3 regions of the Pontibacter sp. LHS1 genome follow, and region 1 is predicted to be linked to each of the others. Evidence: riboswitches for the same ligand, from Rfam matches in the RefSeq annotation. Region 1 holds a riboswitch; each other region holds the start of a gene.
The links. Region 1 has a riboswitch for S-adenosylmethionine ahead of AC5FXQ_RS00320 (O-acetylhomoserine aminocarboxypropyltransferase/cysteine synthase family protein). Riboswitches for the same ligand answer to the same signal wherever they lie in the genome.
Positions count from the first base shown of each region.

Region 2: it holds a riboswitch for S-adenosylmethionine, as region 1 does, so the genes downstream of both, AC5FXQ_RS18520 (ATP-grasp domain-containing protein) here and AC5FXQ_RS00320 (O-acetylhomoserine aminocarboxypropyltransferase/cysteine synthase family protein) in region 1, are expected to answer to the same signal.
Region 3: it holds a riboswitch for S-adenosylmethionine, as region 1 does, so the genes downstream of both, metH (methionine synthase) here and AC5FXQ_RS00320 (O-acetylhomoserine aminocarboxypropyltransferase/cysteine synthase family protein) in region 1, are expected to answer to the same signal.

Region 1 is NZ_JBZYWF010000001.1:79,485-81,750, reverse strand. Features, by position in the region: gene AC5FXQ_RS00325 (SDR family oxidoreductase) at 1-570, opposite strand, end outside; SAM riboswitch class I at 827-929, shown strand; gene AC5FXQ_RS00320 (O-acetylhomoserine aminocarboxypropyltransferase/cysteine synthase family protein) at 1,218-2,266, shown strand, end outside.
Region 2 is NZ_JBZYWF010000012.1:72,377-74,642, reverse strand. Features, by position in the region: gene AC5FXQ_RS18525 (LLM class flavin-dependent oxidoreductase) at 1-11, opposite strand, end outside; gene AC5FXQ_RS18520 (ATP-grasp domain-containing protein) at 14-997, opposite strand; SAM riboswitch class I at 1,342-1,445, opposite strand; gene yjjX (inosine/xanthosine triphosphatase) at 1,632-2,192, shown strand; gene AC5FXQ_RS18510 (gamma-glutamyl-gamma-aminobutyrate hydrolase family protein) at 2,201-2,266, opposite strand, start outside.
Region 3 is NZ_JBZYWF010000003.1:286,580-288,845, forward strand. Features, by position in the region: gene rplU (50S ribosomal protein L21) at 157-465, shown strand; gene rpmA (50S ribosomal protein L27) at 534-803, shown strand; SAM riboswitch class I at 1,080-1,189, shown strand; gene metH (methionine synthase) at 1,262-2,266, shown strand, end outside.

The sequences.
Region 1 (2,266 bases):
GTAAAACATGACATCACGTATGGCAATGGGTTGGCAGCGTGACTTGAGCCACCGGGGTGTCACCATCACCGGCAGCTTCTCCACCAGGTCGCGGATGATCTCGAAAGAAGCGCTGCCCGACCCGATGATAATGGCCGCCCGCAGTACGGTGAGCGATGCTTTGCCCTGCGCCAGCACATCCTCTACCTGTCGGCGGGAAGTTAGGTGTTTGGATAAATGTGTGTCGTTGGCAATGCCGCTGAGGTAGATTACTTGCTGGGCACTGGTCGTGTTGAGGTAGCTGACAAAATTCGCAGCCGATGCTTCTTCGGCCGCCTCGAAGTCCGCAGAGCCGGAACCCATGGAGTGCACCAGGTAGTAGGCAGCCTCGATATCGCGCGGTAGGTTGCGTAAACTATCCGGCTTGAGCAGGTCTCCTTTGACCACCTGCACCTTGTCCTGCAGACTGTCTGCTATCTCAAAGCGCCTCGGATCCCGGACAAGGCAAACTACCTCGTGCTGTGCCTCTACCAACGCGGGCAGGAGTCGCTTGCCAATATAGCCGTTTGCGCCGGTCAGGAGTATTTTCATCAGGTCTGTCAGATAGTCTCTAGCAGCACAACAGGTATAGCTTCGTATTGTTATGCGCAGGCAATTATACTTATTCAAAGACAGTAAATCAACAGGTATAGGTAGTGGTTATAATAAAGTATATAAGTCACTGATAAGCAGTTCTATAAAATTGCCTTATTCGGTGAAATAAAAATAATTTGAAATAAAAATTTGGATTATTTGAAATGCTGCTCTAAGTTTGCATCATCAAGTCTGATATCCCTTTGTGGGTATCGATTTATAAAGAAGCGTGGAGAGACAGGCTCTGTGAAGCGCTAGCAACCAGCCTCAGGCAAGGTGCTAATTCCTGATTCCGGAAGTTCGGAAGCATATAAATTGATAACGTTATGGAAAAGGGAACCAAGCCAACGCAATTATTTCATTCTTTTTCGGCAGTTAGTCTGCCACAGAACTCTCATGCCTTTGCACATGCTTCTGTCATGTGTAGCCCCATGTGCATGTGTTGTCGCTGCTGTTGCTAGCGCGACCAATCTCCCATTGTATTGCTGCAACTACGTCGAGCCACAGGTATAGCCTGTGAGCAGACTCCTGTAGCCAACTCTTTCTTCTTGTCTTAGAACAAGCTAATCTATTCTATATTTTTCAAAATCTAAAACAGCACGACTATGTCTAATTCACTTCATTTCGAGACACTTCAGTTACACGCAGGCCAGGAAATCGATCCAACCACCCGTTCCCGCGCCGTGCCTATTTACCAGACTTCCTCTTATGTTTTCAAAGATGCTGAGCACGGTGCCAACCTGTTTGCGCTGAAGGAGTTTGGCAATATCTATACCCGCATCATGAACCCAACCACCGATGTCTTTGAGAAGCGCATCGCCGCTTTGGAAGGTGGTGTGGCGGCCGTGGCGGTAGCCTCCGGGCAGGCGGCGCAGTTCATCGCGCTCAACAATATCCTGCAGGCAGGCGACAATTTCGTGTCCTCCAGCTACCTCTACGGCGGCACTTACAACCAGTTCAAAGTCTCTTTTAAAAGGCTAGGTATAGAAGTACGCTTCGCCGACAGCGACGAGCCGGAAAGCTATGCCCAGCTGATCGACGAAAACACGAAAGCGATCTATGTGGAGACGATCGGCAACCCGCGCTTCAACATACCTGACTTTGATGCGATTGCTGCAGTAGCTAAGGCACATGATATTCCGCTGGTGGTGGACAATACCTTCGGGGCAGGCGGTTACCTGATCAGGCCAATCGAGCATGGTGCCAATGTGGTAGTGGAGTCGGCCACCAAATGGATCGGCGGCCACGGTACCAGCATTGGCGGTGTGATTGTGGATGGTGGTAATTTTAACTGGGGCAATGGCAAGTTTCCGCAGTTTTCAGAGCCATCCGAGGGCTACCACGGACTCAACTTCTGGGAGGTTTTCGGCACCGACGGACCTTTTGGCAACATCGCCTTCTCCATCAGAGCACGGGTAGAAGGCCTGCGTGACTTCGGCCCGGCACTGAGTCCCTTCAACTCTTTCCTGCTGCTGCAGGGCTTGGAGACACTCTCGCTGCGGGTGGACCGCACAGTGCAGAATGCGCAGGCACTGGCCGAGTGGCTGGAGCAGCACGAGCAGGTAGAAAGCGTGAACTACCCGGGACTTCCGTCCAGCAAGTACTTCGGCTTGGCAAAGAAATACCTGAAGCGAGGATTTGGTGGTGTGCTCTC
Region 2 (2,266 bases), on a different contig from region 1:
CCGAATTGCATGCTTATACCTCCTCTCTTTTAAGCTGTGCCTTTTTCTCCAGGAAATCCACCAGGTGGACATGTGGGTTAAAACCAATCACGTTCACGGCATCCGCCACGAAGTTCGACAGTGCGTTCACGTCGTAGTAGTAGATCTGTCCGTCGCGGTCGTCGATGGTATATTCAATACCGCCCACGTCTATACCTGCCTCCTGCACAATGCGCTCGATGGCATCGATTACCTCCTGCTCCGGTGTGAAGGCTTCCACGCGCATGCCATTCTTAGGTGCATCAATAGCGCAGGCGTTGCGTACCAGCTCTTTGCCCGATGTGGTCTGGCAGATGTCGGCAGGGCAGAGGTTGAAGCTCTCGCCGGAGGTGTATACCTTGATGGCGTACAGGTATTTGCCACCCAAGGTCTCTACTCGGTTAATATGTCCGCCACGGGCAGGTATAAACTCCTGCACCAGTGCGGTGTGGTCAATGCCCAGCTGTACCTGACCGGTGGTCACGGCCAGTGCCAGTTCCTCAGGAGAATCGTAACGCACAATACCGGCACCGCTGCCGCCAATATTGGCCTTCACTACAATCGGGTAGCGCAGACCTTCTGCGGCCTTCACTGCCTGTGAGGCGTGGTTGATCACACGTGATTTTGGATAAGGCAGACCCAGCTTTTCCAGCAAAGTCAGCTGCAGTGCTTTAGATGTTTCGTAGAGAAAGGCTTTGTGGCCGTTGATTACGGTCACGCCTTTTGCCTCGAGGTGCGCGAGCAGGTTCAGGGTATAGAAAATGCCCTGCTCGTTGTTGCGCAGGTAAGCCGACGGGCTCATGCGGTTGAAAACCAGACTGTAGCTCGCTTCCGGCGAAGCCAGATCATAAGTATGGGCCGCCGCATCCTGGCGCTCATAGGGTATACCGCGTGCTTCCAGCTCGTTGAACAGCGGACGGAACCACTCCTGGTGTTCGTGGAAAATAGCTATGGGTCTGTTTGATGAATATGCTGACATAAGTATGTATAGATTAAAAATTGTTTACAAAAAGATACAGTGCACCCTGCTCAGACAAGGTGAGGAATAGGTGGAGACACAGGGAAGTAATGCCCGGGGAAAATGGGTATGACAAAGCAGGGCCCGGCATGCAACAGGTGCATAGAGCGAAGCTATCCCTGTGTGCTGCCCAGGGAGGTGTTAAATCCTAAAATTTAAGGTAGTAGGAGCCTGTGCAGCTGGTTTAGCAACAACAGCAACAACAGGTATGAAAAGCAAATGAAAATGATGAACCGAATGAGGTGGAATTGCTTCGGTTGATAATTGAACCAGTAAGGATGTTCGCTGAAATTTTCATTTTTAAAAATTTATATCCCCTAAATGCTTTAGGCAGGAATTAGCACCTGGTGTGGTTCACTGGTTGCTAGAAGTTCACAGAGCCTGTTCTCTCCCTTCTTCTTTATAAATCAAATACGGTGTAGGTATTATGACTTTACGGATGCAAAGTTGGGGGCTGAATTTTGCAATTCCAAATTATTGATAAAAAAAGTGTAGGTACATTGATTTTAGTGATACCTGTGCCTATTTCTGCCGAATGGTTTTTACTTCTGCAGTGGCTTCACTTCCTTTGTAGCCGAGCAAGTTGATATACCTGATGAGCAAAATTGAGCAAACCATTGTCGTTTCTTCACGCAACCCCGTCAAAGTAGAAGCTGCCCTCGGGGGCTTCCGCAAAATGTTTCCTGATGTGCACTTCGAGGCTATACCTGTGTCGGTGCCTTCTGGCGTAGCCGATCAACCCATGACAGACCAGGAGACCCTGACCGGTGCCCTGAACAGAGTGCACAATGCACAAGCAGCACATCCGGAGGCTGATTACTGGATAGGTATAGAAGGCGGTGTGGAGACGCACGACGAAGAACTGGCTGCTTTTGCCTGGGTGGTGGTGCGGTCGGCCACAGGTATAGGCAAGGCCAGATCCGCTTCTTTTTACCTGCCGGGTATTGTAGCCGACCTGGTGGGGCAGGGGATGGAACTGGGCGCAGCGGACGATCTGGTGTTCAACAAATCCAACTCAAAGCAGGCATCCGGCGCCATCGGGCTGCTCACCGACAATGCGGTCGACAGGGCGCAGCTATACGAGCAGGCCGTCGCACTGGCGCTGGTGCGCTTCAAGAACGAAGCGCTATACCTGCAAAAGTCGCTGGAGCAGTAGCCGCACAGCTAGGGTTGCGTTTCACCAGACTGCTGTTCCAGTTGCTTTTCCGCTTCCAGGGCTGGCTGTGACAT
Region 3 (2,266 bases), on a different contig from region 1:
GCAAAATTATGGGATGTGGATTTCAACATCGTTATCCACATGGTTGTGCATAAGGCCTGGAAAAACAGAAGGAATTAAGGAACAATGATTTGCATATTAATTTTTAGACTGCTAATTTTGCAGACTTAAAATTTTTTAAATCATACATTGAAGCTGATGTACGCAATTGTAGAAATCGCAGGTCAACAGACCAAAGTAGAGGCCGGAAGGTTCATCTACGCTAACAAGCTTTCCGGCAATGATGGTGACGCCGTGGAGTTCACCAATGTTCTTCTTACTGATGATAACGGCACTGTTACTTTAGGTGCTCCTTTCGTTAGCGGTGTTAAAGTGGTTGGAAAGATCCTTGGCAACGTGAAAGGCGACAAAGTGATCGTTTTCAAAAAGAAGAGAAGAAAAGGATACCGCAAGAAGAATGGTCACCGCCAGCACTTCACGAAGGTCCTGATCGAGAGCATTGGATAAGCAGTAAGAAGAAATTAAACGTTGAATTTTTCAGGTGTTTCATCGCCCTGAGTAAATAGTTAAACAAAATGGCACACAAAAAAGGAGCTGGTAGTTCTAACAACGGTCGTGAGTCGCATTCTAAACGACTTGGCGTTAAGATTTACGGTGGCCAGGATATCATCGCTGGTAACATCATTGTAAGACAAAGAGGTACTGCACACCACCCAGGTAAGAATGTGGGTATGGGCAAAGACCACACACTGTTCGCTATGGTTGACGGTGTAGTTCAATTCAAAAAAGGTGTTAAGAACCGTTCATTCGTTTCTGTAGTACCTAAAGTAGAAGCAGAGGCTTAATTCTGACCGATACTAAAGAGAAGAGAGGGCTGCCAAACGGTAGCCCTTTTGTTTTTAGTAACTATCGCAATGATGGCTTCGTATAAAAAGCTATAAAGAGTTATAGAGTGAAAACAATTAAACTCTTTTAGGAAAGGGACACTTTTAGTGTCCCTTTCTGTTTTTATACCTTTTATACATGGCTGTAAAGCCTGATTTCATATGTATTCTCGATTTCATCCTGTCCTCGCGCAACAAAAATTTGCCTTTTTCGGATAAGTGTGTATCTTTACAGCATTCTTATCAAGAAAGACCGAGGGACAGGGCCCGATGACGTCTTAGCAACCTTGTACCAGCTTGGTGCTAATTCCCTTCTCAGCCATACCTTGGCCGGGAAAAGATAAGAGAGTATATCCTTCCTTGGGTGTCCTTCTTGATAAGCGCGTATGTAGACTTAACCAAGAGGGGGAACACCAACCATGACCACATCACACCATCCGATCCATACCTTGCTGCAGGAGCGCGTACTCGTGCTCGACGGCGCCATGGGCACCATGATCCAGCGCTACCAGCTCTCCGAAGCCGATTTCCGTGGCGAGCGTTTCAAGGATCACCCATCCGACCTGAAAGGCAACAATGACCTGCTCTCCATTACCCGGCCGGATATAATCAAAGCCATTCATACCGAGTACCTCGAAGCTGGCGCCGACATCATCGAGACCAACACCTTTAGCGGTACCACCATTGCGATGGCGGATTATAAGCTGGAGCACATAGTTTATGAACTTAACTACGAGTCGGCAAGGATAGCACGTGAGGCAGCGGACGAAGCCGAGGCTAAAGACCCGGCGCACAAGCGCTTCGTAGCAGGCGCCATCGGCCCGACCAACCGTACGGCCTCGCTCTCCCCGGATGTGAACAACCCAGGTTTTCGCGCCATCACCTTCGACCAATTAGTGGAGGCTTATTACGAGCAGGTGCGTGGTCTCGTAGAAGGCGGTGCTGATCTGCTATTGGTGGAAACTGTGTTTGATACCCTCAACTGTAAAGCAGCCCTTTTTGCGATACAGCAATATGTAAACGACGGTGGCAAAGAACTGCCGATTATGGTGTCCGGTACGATCACGGACGCCAGCGGCCGTACCTTGTCCGGGCAGACAGTGGAAGCTTTCTGGAACTCGATATCGCATGCGCCTATCCTGAGCGTGGGCTTTAACTGTGCGCTGGGCGCCCGACAACTGAAGACGCACATCCAGGAGCTGTCACGCATCTCCAACTGTTACATCAGCGCCTACCCGAATGCCGGTCTGCCGAATGCCTTTGGCGGTTACGACGAGACAGCCGAGCAGATGGGTGCCATTGTGGAGGAGTATCTGAAGGAGGGACTGGTGAATGTGCTCGGTGGTTGTTGTGGCACGACGCCAGTACACACCAAAGTAATCGCAGACCTGGTGCGCAGGTATAAACCGCACGTTCCCACTCCC